One region of the Agrococcus beijingensis genome, then DNA from elsewhere that is predicted to be linked to it. Evidence: predicted binding sites of a transcription regulator. Region 1 holds the regulator's gene; each other region holds the start of a gene.
What was found. The regulator HrcA, encoded in region 1, represses chaperone genes, less so after heat shock. The targets are predictions, from matches to a motif close to TTNGCACTCGNNNNNNNCGAGTGCNAA.

Region 1 (4,274 bases):
GCACGTGCATGGGCGCCTGCGGGTTGCTGTCGGTGAACGCGATGATGCGCTCGTTCTCGAGCACGATCTCGGCGGGGATCTCGCGGGCGATGATCTTCTCGAAGACGGTGGGCTCAGCCATGGGGCCAGCCTACCTTCGCCTCGCTCACCAGCGACCGAGCCGCGACGACAGCGCAGCGATCGCCGCGAGGCCTGCGGTCGAGGTGCGCAGCACGTGGTCGCCGAGCCGGGCGCGCACGGCGCCGGCCGCATCGAGCCGCTCGAGCTCGCCCGCGTCGATGCCGCCCTCGGGGCCCACGACCAGCAGCAGGTCGCGGTCGAGCGGCACCTCGTTGATCGAGCCGGGCGCGGTCGGGTCGAGCACGACCAGCCGCCACTCGGCCGCGAGCCGCGCGAGCCCCTCGGTGTCGACGACGGCGCCGACCTCGGGCAGCCTCGGGCGGATCGCCTGCTTGCCGGCCTCGCGCACCACCTTGCGCCAGCGCTCGAGCGACTTCTCGCCGCGCTCGCCCTTCCACTGCACGACGCTGCGGCGCGCCTGCCACGGCACGATCGCGTCGACGCCCAGCTCGGTCGACGCCTGCACGGCGAGCTCCGCGCGATCGCCCTTGGCGAGCGCCTGCGCGAGGCCGATACGCGGCGCGGGTGCCTCGACCGTCTCGACGCGCTGCAGCACGACCGTCACCGCCTCGCGCTGGGCCGCCTCGATGACGCCCTCGGCGAGCACCCCGGCACCGTCACTGACGAGCACCCGCTCGCCGCGACGCATCCGCGAGACGACGGCGGCGTGGTGCGCCTCCTCGCCCGTCAGCGTCACGACGTCGCCGACCTCGGCACCCGCGAGCGCGTCGTGCCAGTAGCAGTGGGCCATCAGAGGCGCAGTCGGTCGCGCATCTTCGCGAAGAGGCCCTGCTTGAACTGCGCCAGGTGCGGCGCGGGCGCCTTGGTGCGCTCGCGGAGCTCGCGCAGCAGCTCCTCGGCGCGGCGGTCGAGCTTCTGCGGCGTCACCACCTGCACGCCCAGCTTCAGGTCGCCGCGACCCGAGCCGCGCAGCCGCGTCACGCCCCGGTCGGCGATCGTGAGGATGTCGCCCGACTGCGTGCCGGGCCGCACCTCGACGTCGACCGGGCCGTCGATGCCCTCGACCGTCGCGCGGGCGCCGAGCGCCGCGTCGGGCATCGACACCTCGACGGTGCCGAGCAGGTCGTCGCCGCTGCGCGAGAAGACGTCGTGGTGGCGCACGTTGATCTCGAGGAAGAGCGTGCCGGCCGGCCCGCCCGCCTCGCCGACCTCGCCCTGGCCGGGCAGCTGGATGCGCAGGCCGGTGTCGACGCCCGCGGGCAGGTCGACCGGGATCGTGCGCTCCGCGCGCACGCGGCCGTGACCGGCGCAGGTGGGGCACGGCTCGGGGATGGTCGTGCCGTAGCCCTGGCAGGCGGCGCAGGGCTGCGAGGTGACGACGTTGCCGAGCAGCGAGCGCACCTGGCGCTGCACGTGGCCGGAGCCGCCGCACATCGTGCAGGTCTGCACGCCGGTGCCGGGCGCGGTGCACGCGCCGTTGCAGGTCTCGCACAGCACCGCGGTCTGCACGCGCAGGTCGCGGTGCACGCCGAACACGACATCGGCGAGGTCGAGGTCGACGCGCAGCAGGCTGTCCTGCCCCGCCTGCCGACGCGAGCGCGGACCGGCGGAGCGGCCACCGCCGAAGAACTGCTCGAAGATGTCGCCGAAGCCGAAGCCGCCGGCGCCCACCGAGGGGCCGCGGTCGTACTCCGCGCGCGACTGCGCGTCGCCCAGCACGTCGTAGGCGTGCGTGACGTCCTTGAACCGCTCCGACGCCTCCGGGCTCGGGTTCACATCGGGGTGCAGCTCGCGCGCAAGCCGGCGGTAGGCCTTCTTGATGTCGTCCTGGCTGGCGTCGCGCTCGACGCCCAGTGTCTCGTAGTGGTCGCTCACTCAGTCCTCGCTCAGCAGCCGCGTCAGGTAGCGCGCAACTGCGCGCACCGCGGCCATGTTCCCTGCGTAATCCATCCGGGTGGGGCCCAGCACGCCCACGTGCCCGTCGCTGCCGTCGGCGCTGTAGGTCGAGGCGACGATCGACGCCTCGCCCAGCGGGCCCGCGAGCTCGCGCCCGATGCGGGTCACCACTTCGCCGTCGCTGCCCATCTCGTCGAACAGGCGCAGCAGCGTCACCTGCTCCTCGATCGCGTCGAGCACCGGCGTGACGGTGCCCTGGAAGTCGCGCTCCTCGCGCACGAGGTTGGCGGTGCCCGCCATGACGATGCGGTCGCCGCCGGTGCCGTGCAGCATCTCGGTCAGCGCGTGCGCGACCGCGGCAGTCGCGTCGTGCAGGGCCTTGGGGGCGGATGCGGCTGCCCCGGCCAGGCGCTCCAGCGCATCGTTGGGTGCGAGGCCGTCGACCGTCTCGGTGAAGGCCCGCCCGAGCGCGGTGGCCTGCTCGGGATCGATGTGCTGGCCCGTGTCGAGGACTCGCTGCTCCACCCGGCCGGAGTCGAGGATGAGCACGGCGAGCACCTTCGTCTCGGAGACCGCGACCAGCTCGACCCGACGCACGACGCCGGGACGGCGCAGCGGCACCTGCACGAGCGCGACCTGGTTCGTCAGCGACGAGAGCAGCCGGGCAGTGCGGGCGAGCACGTCGTCGCGGTCGACCGACTCGTCGAGGAACCTGGTGATGGCCAGGCGCTGGGCGCCGGTGAGCGGCTGCATGCGCTGCAGCCGGTCGACGAAGACGCGGTAGCCCTTGTCGGTGGGCACGCGACCCGACGACGTGTGCGGCGCGACGATCAGCTCCTCCTCCTCGAGGAGGGCCATGTCGTTGCGGATGGTGGCGGCGGAGACGCCGAACGCGTGGCGCTCGACGATCGACTTCGAGCCCACAGGCTCCCGCATCGCCACGTAGTCCTGCACGATCGCGCGAAGGACCTCGAGGCCGCGATCCGAGACCATCGCGCTCCCTCCCCCTGGCACTCTCATCTGCTGACTGCCAATCCTATCGCGCCGTCCGGCGGTTCCCATGGCGCGCACAGCCTCGACGGCGGACAATGGGCGCTGCGGAGCCGTCTCGGCGGGCCGCACGACGATCTCATGAAAGGCACGCCATGTCCGATCCCAACGCTCCGCGTCGCGAGGAGCAGCACGATCCCGCCGACGGTCCCGTGGAGGGCTTCTCCGTGACGGACGAGCAGCACGCCGCACCCAGCGCCCCCGCGCTCGGCGAGCCCGCGCAGTCGTTCTCGTCGCCCGGCGACGCCCCGGGGCCGCGGGCCGACGCGGTGAGCGATGCGCCCGGCCAGCCCGCGTTCAGCTCCGGCGATGCCGCCGGCCAGGAGTGGCAGCACGGTCAGCACCAGCCCGAGGGCGGGCAGGTGCCCGCCGCCGACTTCGGCCAGACCCCGTCCTCCGACTACGGCCAGCCCGCCTCGAGCGCTCCGCAGTTCGGCGCGGTGCCGCCGTCGCAGCCCTACAACCAGCAGCAGCAGCAGCCCGGCAGCGCGCCCTCCTACGGCCAGTCGGCGCCGGGCCAGTCGGCACCGGGCCAGTCGGCGCCGGGCCAGGCAGGCGCTCCGTTCGGGCAGCAGCCGCCCTACGGCGCTCCCGCAGGCAGTGCGCCCCAGTACGGCCAGCAGCAGTACGGCGCGCCCGGTCAGCCGCAGTACGGCGCTCCGGGTCAGCCGCAGTACGCGGCCGCTGCGCCCATGTCGCCGGTCGATGAGAAGAACGCCGGCATGTGGGGGCACCTCTCGGGCCTCTCGACCATCGTCACCGGCGGCTGGGGCGGCTGGATCGGCCCGCTGATCGTCTTCCTCATCTACAAGGACCGCAGCGCGTTCGCGAAGCAGGAGTCGAAGGAGGCGCTGAACTTCGGCATCTTCATGACGCTCCTCACGATCGGGTTCATCATCGTGGGCACCCTCCTGAGCGTCGTCGGCATCGGCGTCATCTTCCTGATCTTCTACTGGCTGCCCGGCCTGATGCAGGTGATCTTCTCGATCATCGGCGCCATGCGGGTCAACAACGGCGGCTCCTACCGCTACCCGTTCAACTGGCGGCTCGTGAAGTAGGCACCGACCCAGACCAGCAGCCCAGGGCAGCAGCTCAGGGCAGCAGGCGGCGCACCACAGCGTCGGCCAGGAGCCGCCCTCGCAGCGTCGGGACCACCCGGCCGGCGAGGGCGGCTCTGCCGTCCACCAGCTGCTCGGCCACGAGGCCCGCCACCGCGCGCCGGCCCTCGGGCTCGAGCAGGTCGATCG
Region 2 (4,274 bases), 1.1 Mb from region 1:
CAGGGCTACGGCGACCCGGCCGCGGTCGGCTACGCGCCCTCGCCGTACGGCCCCGTCGCCGGTCAGAAGAGGATCAAGGGCATCACGATCGCCGCGATGATCTTCGGCGGCCTCGGCGTGCTGGGCCTGCTCGCCTCCGGCTTCGGCGGCGTGTTCGCGCTGGTGGGCGCGATCCTCGGCTTCGTCGCCATGAAGAAGAACCCCGAGGCGAGGCCCTGGCCGATGATCGTGGCGATCGTCAGCTCGATCGTCTTCATCGCCAGCGTGGTGATGGGCATCGTCATGGCCGTCGCGTGGAGCGAGTACTTCACCGCGATCGCCGGCCTCTGACCCGCACGACGACGCCCCCGGCACACCGTGCGCGGGGGCGTCGTCGCGTGCGCCTGGGGTTAGGGCCGGTCGGCCAGGATCGCCCGGTGCCGCCCGCCCACCCGGGTGGCGATGAGGGTCGCCCGCTCGTCGCCCTTGAGCTTCAGCCGCTTCCGCAGCGCCGCCGGGTCGAGGTCGGCGCCGCGCTTCTTGATCTCGAGCTCGCCGATGCCCAGCTCTCGCAGCCGCTGCGCGATCCGCCGCTCGTCGAGGGGCAGCGTCTCGCGCACGCGGAACGCCTGCGCGAGCGGCGTCTCGACGTGCGCGTCGGCCGTCAGGTAGGCGATGCCGTCCGACACGCTGCGGGCGCCCAGCCGCTCGGCGAGCGTGCCGATGAGCTCGGCCCTGATCACCGCGCCGGCCGGCTCGTACAGCCACTCGCCGAGCTCGCCCGGCTCCGGATGCGCAGGGTCGCCCACGAGCTCCGCCGCGCCGCCGTCGCCGAGCACGAGGGCGCTCCTGGCGATCCCGGACCGCGCGAGCCGGCCGGTCCACACGACGGCCTCGACGGTCTCGAGGCCGTCCGTCACCCACTGGTGCTCCGCATCCGTCGGCAGCAGGTCGCGGTCGATGCCCGGCGCGAGCTTCACGCCCGCCGGCTGCGCGGCGGCGCGGGCGAAGACGGCGTCGAGCGAAGGCGACCAGTCGGCCGGGTCGTTGAGGCGCCGGCTGCCGTCGCGGCGCGCGGGGTCGAACCAGAGCGCCTCGGCATCCACCGGCGTCTCGAGGGCGTCGCCGTGCAGCACGGTCGCATGCCAGGCGGCGAGGTTGAACGCGGCGATCGCCGCCGTCGCCTCGTCGCGCTCGACGGCGGTCACGGCGAGGCCCAGCGTCGCGAAGGCGAGCGAGTCGGCACCGATGCCGCATCCCAGGTCGGCGACCGAGACGATGCCGGCCGACCGCATCCGCCCCGCATGGTGCGCCGCGACCCGCAGCCGGGTCGCCTGCTCGAGGCCGGCCTCGGTGAACAGCATGCCCTCGGCGAACTCGCCGAACTTCGCCCGGGCCCGACGGCGCAGGCGCGCCTGCGTGAGCACCGCGGCGACCAGCCGCGGGTCGTGCCCCTCGGCGCGCAGCCGCGAGACCTCGCGCACCACGTCGTCGTCGAGCCCGGCCTCGGCGCGCTCGAGCAGCGCGAGGCCGTCCTTCGACAGCAGCAGTCGCAGCTCCTCGGCATCCATCGCACTCATCCAACACCACCGCGGAGCGCGTCCGCCGCGCCCCGCGACGGCGCTCGATTGGCACTCATGTTGACCGAGTGCCAACTCACGGCCTAGGCTGGATCCGGTGTCCGGTACGGCCGGACGCTCCCAAGAGTCTGAGAAGAAAGAGGCAACCGTGTCGGTTTCCATCAAGCCGCTCGAGGACCGCATCGTCATCCAGCAGGTCGAGGCAGAGACGACCACTGCGAGCGGTCTCGTCATCCCTGACACCGCCAAGGAGAAGCCCCAGGAGGGCGAGGTCGTGGCGGTCGGCCCCGGCCGCATCGACGACAACGGCAACCGCGTCCCGATCGACGTGTCGGTCGGCGACAAGGTGCTGTACTCCAAGTACGGCGGCACCGAGATCAAGTTCGGCGCCGACGAGTACCTCGTGCTCTCGGCGCGCGACGTGCTCGCCATCGTCGAGCGCTGACGCACCACTGACGCCAGGCGGCGCCCCCTCGCGGGGCGCCGCCTTCGCGGTCCCGGGAGGGGAGCATGACCGAGCACCGCAAGGGCCTGGGCTTCGCGTTCTTCGCCTATGCCTTCTGGGCCGCGCTGCCGGCCTATCTGCAGCTCACCAAGGGCATCGACGGCTTCGAGCTGATCGGCTGGCGCGTGCTCTCGTCGGTGGCGGTGGCCGTCGCGCTCGTCGCCCTGACGCGCGGCTGGAGCCGCCTGCGCACGGTGCTGCGCAGCCGCCGCGACACGCTCACGCTCGTGATCGCCGGCCACGCCGTGCTCATCAACTGGACCGCCTTCATCGTCGGCGTGCTCTCCGACCGGGTGCTCGAGACCAGCCTGGGCTACTTCCTCAACCCGCTCGTGAGCATCGTGCTGGCCGTGCTCTTCCTCGGCGAGCGGCTCCGGCCCACCCAGTGGGTGGCGGTCGGGCTCGGCGCCGCCGGGGTGGTCGTGATGATCATCGGCTACGGCGAGGTGCCGTGGATCGGCCTGCTGGTCGCCGCCTCGTTCGGGCTCTACGGCCTCATCAAGAAGCGCGTCGGGGCGTCGGTGGATGCGCTGTCCGGCTTCACGATCGAGACCACGGCCGCGCTCCCCGCGTCGCTCGTGATGATGGGCGTCGCGTTCAGCCTCGGCGGTGTCACGGTGGGCGCCGCCGGCACGACCGGCATCTGGGCGACCGTGGGCCTCGGCATCGTCACCGCCGTGCCGCTGCTGGCCTTCTCGGCGGCGGCCCGCCGCATCAAGCTCACCACGCTGGCGTTCGTGCAGTACCTGACGCCGGTGCTCACCTTCCTCTTCGGCGCCTTCGTCATGCTCGAGCCCATGCCGCTCGAGCGCTGGCTCGGCTTCGGGCTCGTGTGGCTCTCGCTCGTGCTCATCTCGGTCGACCTCGTCGCGACGCAGGCGCGCAGGCCGCGACCGGGCACTGCTGCGGCCTAGGCACACCCGACCCGCCCGCTGCCCTAAGACAGTCCAAGGAAACGCACGCATTGTGCGCAGGCACGGGCGCTGACGCCAAGACCGTTACCAGGACGTAACGCAGAACGGCGGTTTTCTGCGCGGGGCTCGCCTACTGTGAGTCCAACGCGCGCGCCAGCGCGCCGCTCAACACACTGAGGAGCACGATGAAGTCCTTCATTCGCACCACGGGGCAGCACCCTCGCCGTGCCGCAGCGCTCGGCGCCGCGACCGCCGGCGTCCTGCTGCTCGCGGCCTGCGCCGGTGGCGGCACGCCCACGCCGTCGGGCTCGACCGGACCGGAGACCGAGGTCGACACCTCGTTCGTGGTCGGCACGATCCTGCCCCAGACCGGCAACCTCGCCTTCCTCGGCCCGCCCGAGTTCGCGGGCGTCGACCTGGCCGCCGCAGACCTCGAGGCCGCAGGCTTCGAGTTCGAGGTCGACGTGCAGCACCGCGACTCCGGTGACACCACGACCGACATCGCCACCGCTTCTGCGGGCGAGCTCATCGGCGCAGGCGCCGACATCGTGATCGGCGCCGCTTCGTCGGGCGTCTCGTTCACCTTCATCGACCAGCTGATCGATGCGGGCGTCGTCCAGATCTCGCCGGCCAACACGTCGCCCGACTTCTCCGACTACGAGGACGACGGGTTCTACTGGCGCACGGCTCCCTCCGACGTCATGCAGGGTCGCGTGCTCGGCAACCTGATGACGGGTGACGGCGCTGCCAGCGTCGGCTTCATCACGATCAACGACCCGTACGGCACCGGTCTGCAGGAGAACGCGGCTGCCGCGGTCGAGGCGGCCGGCGGCACGGTCACGGGCAACGTGCTCTACAACCCGGGTGACACGAACTTCACCACCCAGGTGCAGGAGATCGTGGCCGGCCAGCCCGACGCGATCGCGATCATCGCCTTCGCCGAGACGGCGCAGATCGTGCCGGAGCTCGTCACGCAGGGCTTCCCGGCCTCGGGCATGTACTTCGTCGACGGCAACCTGTCGAACGACTACAACTTCCCCGAGGGCACGCTCGACGGCGCGAAGGGCACCCTGCCCGGCAACCCGGCCGACGGCTCGTTCCAGGACCGCCTGCTCGAGCAGGACGACTCGCTGCAGGACTTCTCCTACGGCCCGGAGTCCTACGACGCCGTGATCCTCGCCGCGCTCGCCGCTGCGCAGGGCGGCAGCGCCGACTCGGCGACGATCCGCGACAACCTGCAGGCCGTCTCGGCCGAGGGCACCGAGTGCACCGACGTCGCCGAATGCCTGCAGCTCA
Region 3 (4,274 bases), 390 kb from region 1:
ATGCCAACGGCTACGCCGGCGTCGCCATGATGGGCGCGATCGTCGCCGCGACGGTGCTGCTCGCGGCGTCGGGCATGATCGCGATCTCGCGCGCGCAGCGCCGGCGGGCGACCGAAGCGGCGCCCGTGGGCGCCTGACGGGGGCGAGCCGACGCATCCCGCCGACAGCGCTTCTTCGACGACGAGGGGATCGCTCGCTCCGGCGACGGGGCCTGCTCGCGTGCCGCTACAGCCGTTTGGCCAGCGCCTCGGCGGCGCGCTGCAGCCGCCAGTCGAGGCTCGGCTCGGTCGGGGCGCCGGACGGTGCGAGCGCGACCGAGCGCGAGGTGTCCCCGACCTGCAGGTCGAGCGACGCCGCAGCATCCGGATCCCACGCCGCAGGCGCGTGCACCGCGACCCGAACGGGCGTGCCGCGCCAGTGCAGGATGTGGATGGCCGAGGTCGTCTCGAGCTCGACCGGAGCGCCCCAGGGCACGTCGTGCGCGACCTCGGCGTCGGCGGGCAGCACGGTCAGCCACTGCAGGTTGGTCGCGACGCTGTCGACCAGCGCGGCGGTCACCGCGCCGCGATCGACGCCGGGCTGGATGCCCAGCAGCGCGACGCGAACGCGCACGGGCGTGCCGCCGACGACGCGCGTCGCGCTCACGAGCACGGTGCGCCCGTGCGCGTAAAGATTGCCGGTCTTGCCGCTGTCGATGCCCGCCGAGCCGAGCGCCTCGTTGGTGTTCTCGATCAGCCCGATCCGCGGCAGCGTGGCCGTGGCCGTGCCGCTGATCTCCCGCAGGGCGGGCCGCGCATCGACGGCATCCATGAGGTCGAGGAGGCCGGCGGTCGTCGCGACGCCGCGGGCGCTGAGGCCGGTCGCGTCGGCGACCTCGAGCCCCACGATGCCCTGTTCGTCGAGCCATGCTCCGGCGGCCGCGAGGTAGCCGTCGTGGCTGCCCCACGCCCAGTCGGCGAGCGTCATCGTCGCGTTGGAGGCACTGATGAGCATCGCAGCCTCGAGCAGCTGGCGCTGCGTCAGCACGTCGCCGACGGCCACGGGCAGCACCGAGGCGCCCTGCCGGACACCAGCGGCGAGGTGGGCCACGTCGCGCTCGCTGAGCGTGATCGACGGCCCGGCCTCACCCGGTGCCAAGGGGCGCGCATCCAGCAGCACGGCAGCGAAGAGCAGCTTCGCGACGCTCGCCATGGGTCGCGATCCCGTGTCGCCGGCGAAGCCCGTCGCACCCTCGATGCCCTCGACCTCGAAGGCCGCAGCCGCGACGCCCGCGGGCCAGTCCACCGTCGCCTGCCCGATCTCGGTCTCGATCTGCTCGACGCTCAGCGTCGCCGAAGGGGGCGCGGCGCTCGCGACGGTCACCGCGCCCACCCCAGCGACGCCGAGGGCCATCGCCGTGACGCTCGCGAGCGCGAAGCGGGCGCGCCGCGCGCGTCGTGGACGTCGCGCGCCCGAGGTCGCGATCGTCGACCTGTGCTCGAGGGGCTCGATGCTCGGCCTGCCTTCCGGTGGCTTCGCGCGCGCGAGGGGCGCTCGCTGTGATATGGGAACACGCGATCGTCGCCCGGCATTCCGCGCCGCACAGTCCTCTGCGGCCACTCGCGCGCCCGCGCACTCACCGCCTGCGACCGACCTCGCGGCGCCCCACGACGCATCCGCCCGCCATCATTACGCTGGCGGAGTGAGCGACCTCCACACCACGCAGCTCGGCGAGCAGGGCTTGCCCGTCGTCTTCTGCCACGGGCTGTTCGGGCAGGGCAAGAACTGGACGCAGATCGGCAAGGCGCTGAGCGCTCGGCATCGCGTGACGCTCGTCGACATGCCCAACCACGGGCGCTCGCCGTGGACGGAGCGGCTCGACTACGTCGAGATGGCGGATGCGGTGGCGGGCGTCATCGACGAGCCCGCGACGCTCGTCGGTCACTCGATGGGCGGCAAGGCGGCGATGCTCACCGCGCTGCGGCATCCCGACAAGGTCGCGCGGCTGTGCGTCGTCGACGTCTCCCCGGTGCAGTACCGCGAGAGCGACGAGTTCCGCGGCTTCATCGACGCGATGCTCGCGATCGACCTGGCGGCGCTCGGCTCGCGCGGCGAGGCGGATGCGGCGCTGGCCGAGGCGGTGCCGGACCCGGGCGTGCGCGCCTTCCTGATGACCAACCTGCGCCACGAGCGGGGTGCGGAAGGCGACGACGGCTGGCGCTGGCTGCCCAACCTCGAGGTGCTGCGGCGCGACCTGTCGACGCTGCGCGGCTGGCCCGAGACCGACGCGGTCTACGAGGGGCCGGTGCTGTGGATCGCGGGCGCCGAGTCGCGCTACGTGCGCGACGAGTTCCGGGAGGCGATGGAGGCGCGCTTCCCGCACGTGCGGCGGGTCACCGTGAAGGGCGCCGGGCACTGGGTGCACTCGTCGCAGCCGGCGATCGTGACGGCGCTGCTCGAGCGCTTCCTCGGCGACGGGGCCTGATCTTCAGCGAGCTTTGAGGTCGTTTTTAGCACTCTCCAGGTGAGAGTGCCAATACTGGAGGCGTCCCTCGGGGCCCCGCCTCGGTGGACTGCCAGAACACTTCGGCCGCCGCGCAGGGCGGCGGCCCGGCGTGAGGAGGTGGTTGTTCGTGGCACTGACCTTCGACCCGTTCCGCGAGATGGACCGCATGGCGGCACGACTGCTGACCGGCAGCGGCGGCTCCGCAGGCTCCAGCTGGATGCCGATGGACCTCTACCGCTCTGACGACCACTACGTGGTGCACGTCGACCTGCCCGGCATCGATCCGGGCTCGATCGACCTCGGCGTCGATGCCGGCACGCTGACGATCCAGGCCGAGCGCACGATCGGCGGCGGCGACCAGCGGCAGTGGATCGCGCAGGAGCGGCCCGCCGGCCGCTACATCCGGCAGCTGAGCCTCGGCTCCGACGTCGACCTCGACGCCATCGAGGCCTCGTACGAGCACGGCGTGCTCACGCTCACGATCCCGGTCGCCGAGCGCGCGAAGCCGCGCAAGATCGAGGTGCAGCAGGGCGGCGGCCGCACGCAGATCGACGCCGGCAGCGGCTCGAGTTCGGGCGAGGGCTCGAACGCCCGGGCCCAGGCGGGCTCGACGAGCTGACGCGGCACGCCGCGAGCGCAGGCGGTGCAGGCCCAACGGGCCGGCACCGCCTCTGTGCGTACGGCGCAGGCTCCGGTCAGCGGCTCCAGACTCCGTCGAGCGCGAGGAACGCGGTCGAGCGCGGCGGCTCGGCGGTCTCGTCGACGCGCGGCTCGCCGGCGAGCGCGACCCCGTCGAGCTCGATCGAGCCGCGCCGGCACGGCAGCAGCCGCAGCGCCAGGCTGTGCTCGACGCCGTCGAGCTCGAGCTCGTCGGTCGCGACGGCCCGCTCGCCCAGCACGTCGTCGATGCGCACCTCGATGCCGACCGCCCGCGCCACGAGCCCGGACTCCGACAGCTCGACCGCGACCTCGTCGGTGCGCACGTCGACCTGCGACCAGTCGAGCCCCGCGGCCTCGGGCAGGTGCCGCACGAAGCGGCCCGACAGCCACGACGTCAGGCCCGGGTCGATGCCGATCACCCGCACGAGCCCCGCGTGCCAGAGGATCAGCGCCGTGCCCGACCCCATCGGCGACTCGTCGACGCGCCAGACCGACGCGAGCGTCACCGTCTCGTCGCCGTCGAGCAGCTGCACCGTCGGGTTCGCGCCGCGGAGGATGGGGGTTCTGGGGGTCTCGGTCACTCCCACGACGCTACTCGGATGCGTCGGGTCCGGTCGCCACCGCAGCACCGGTCGCGACCGTGGTCGCTGGGCGCCCTCCGCTCGCGAAGCGGGCGCCCGGCCCGCTCACGATGCGGGCGCGAGGCCCCGCGTCCGGCAGAATGCTCCTCATGCCTGACGCCGCCGAGCCCCTCGCGAAGGTCGTGCTCATCGGCGGCGCGTCGGGCTCCGGCAAGTCGCGCATCGCCGAGCTGAGCGGCTTGCCGATCCTCCGCCTCGACGACTTCTACCGCGAGGGCGACGACCCCGCCCTCCCCCGCCTCGACAGCGGCGAGGCCGACTGGGATCACCCCGCATCGTGGCACCGCGACCGCGCGCTCGACGCGCTCGAGCAGCTCGCGCGCACCGGCCGCACGGCCGCACCGGTCTACGACATCTCCCGCAGCGCATCCGCCGGCACCCACGAGGTGACGCTCGGCGGCGCCACCCGCTTCGTGGCGGAGGGCATCTTCGTCGCCGAGGTGGTGGCCGAGGCGCGCCGCCGCGGCATCCTCGCCGAAGCGCTGTGC

Region 2: a site for HrcA is predicted at 1,608-1,634, ahead of groES (co-chaperone GroES). Genes of this name have one in related genera too.
Region 3: a site for HrcA is predicted at 2,490-2,516, ahead of Q9250_RS06340 (Hsp20/alpha crystallin family protein). Genes of this name have one in related genera too.

The regions. Positions count from the first base shown of each region.
Region 1 is NZ_CP132360.1:1,712,311-1,716,584, forward strand. Features, by position in the region: gene Q9250_RS08250 (histidine triad nucleotide-binding protein) at 1-121, opposite strand, end outside; gene Q9250_RS08255 (16S rRNA (uracil(1498)-N(3))-methyltransferase) at 146-871, opposite strand; gene Q9250_RS08260 (DnaJ C-terminal domain-containing protein) at 871-1,956, opposite strand; gene hrcA (heat-inducible transcriptional repressor HrcA) at 1,957-2,970, opposite strand; gene Q9250_RS08270 (DUF4870 domain-containing protein) at 3,123-4,085, shown strand; gene hemW (radical SAM family heme chaperone HemW) at 4,120-4,274, opposite strand, start outside.
Region 2 is NZ_CP132360.1:611,903-616,176, forward strand. Features, by position in the region: gene Q9250_RS02855 (MARVEL domain-containing protein) at 1-330, shown strand, start outside; gene Q9250_RS02860 (class I SAM-dependent methyltransferase) at 390-1,550, opposite strand; gene groES (co-chaperone GroES) at 1,708-2,004, shown strand; gene rarD (EamA family transporter RarD) at 2,070-2,978, shown strand; gene Q9250_RS02875 (ABC transporter substrate-binding protein) at 3,164-4,274, shown strand, end outside.
Region 3 is NZ_CP132360.1:1,324,300-1,328,573, forward strand. Features, by position in the region: gene Q9250_RS06325 (Pr6Pr family membrane protein) at 1-137, shown strand, start outside; gene Q9250_RS06330 (D-alanyl-D-alanine carboxypeptidase family protein) at 226-1,392, opposite strand; gene Q9250_RS06335 (alpha/beta fold hydrolase) at 1,682-2,464, shown strand; gene Q9250_RS06340 (Hsp20/alpha crystallin family protein) at 2,613-3,104, shown strand; gene Q9250_RS06345 (hypothetical protein) at 3,181-3,726, opposite strand; gene Q9250_RS06350 (ATP-binding protein) at 3,876-4,274, shown strand, end outside.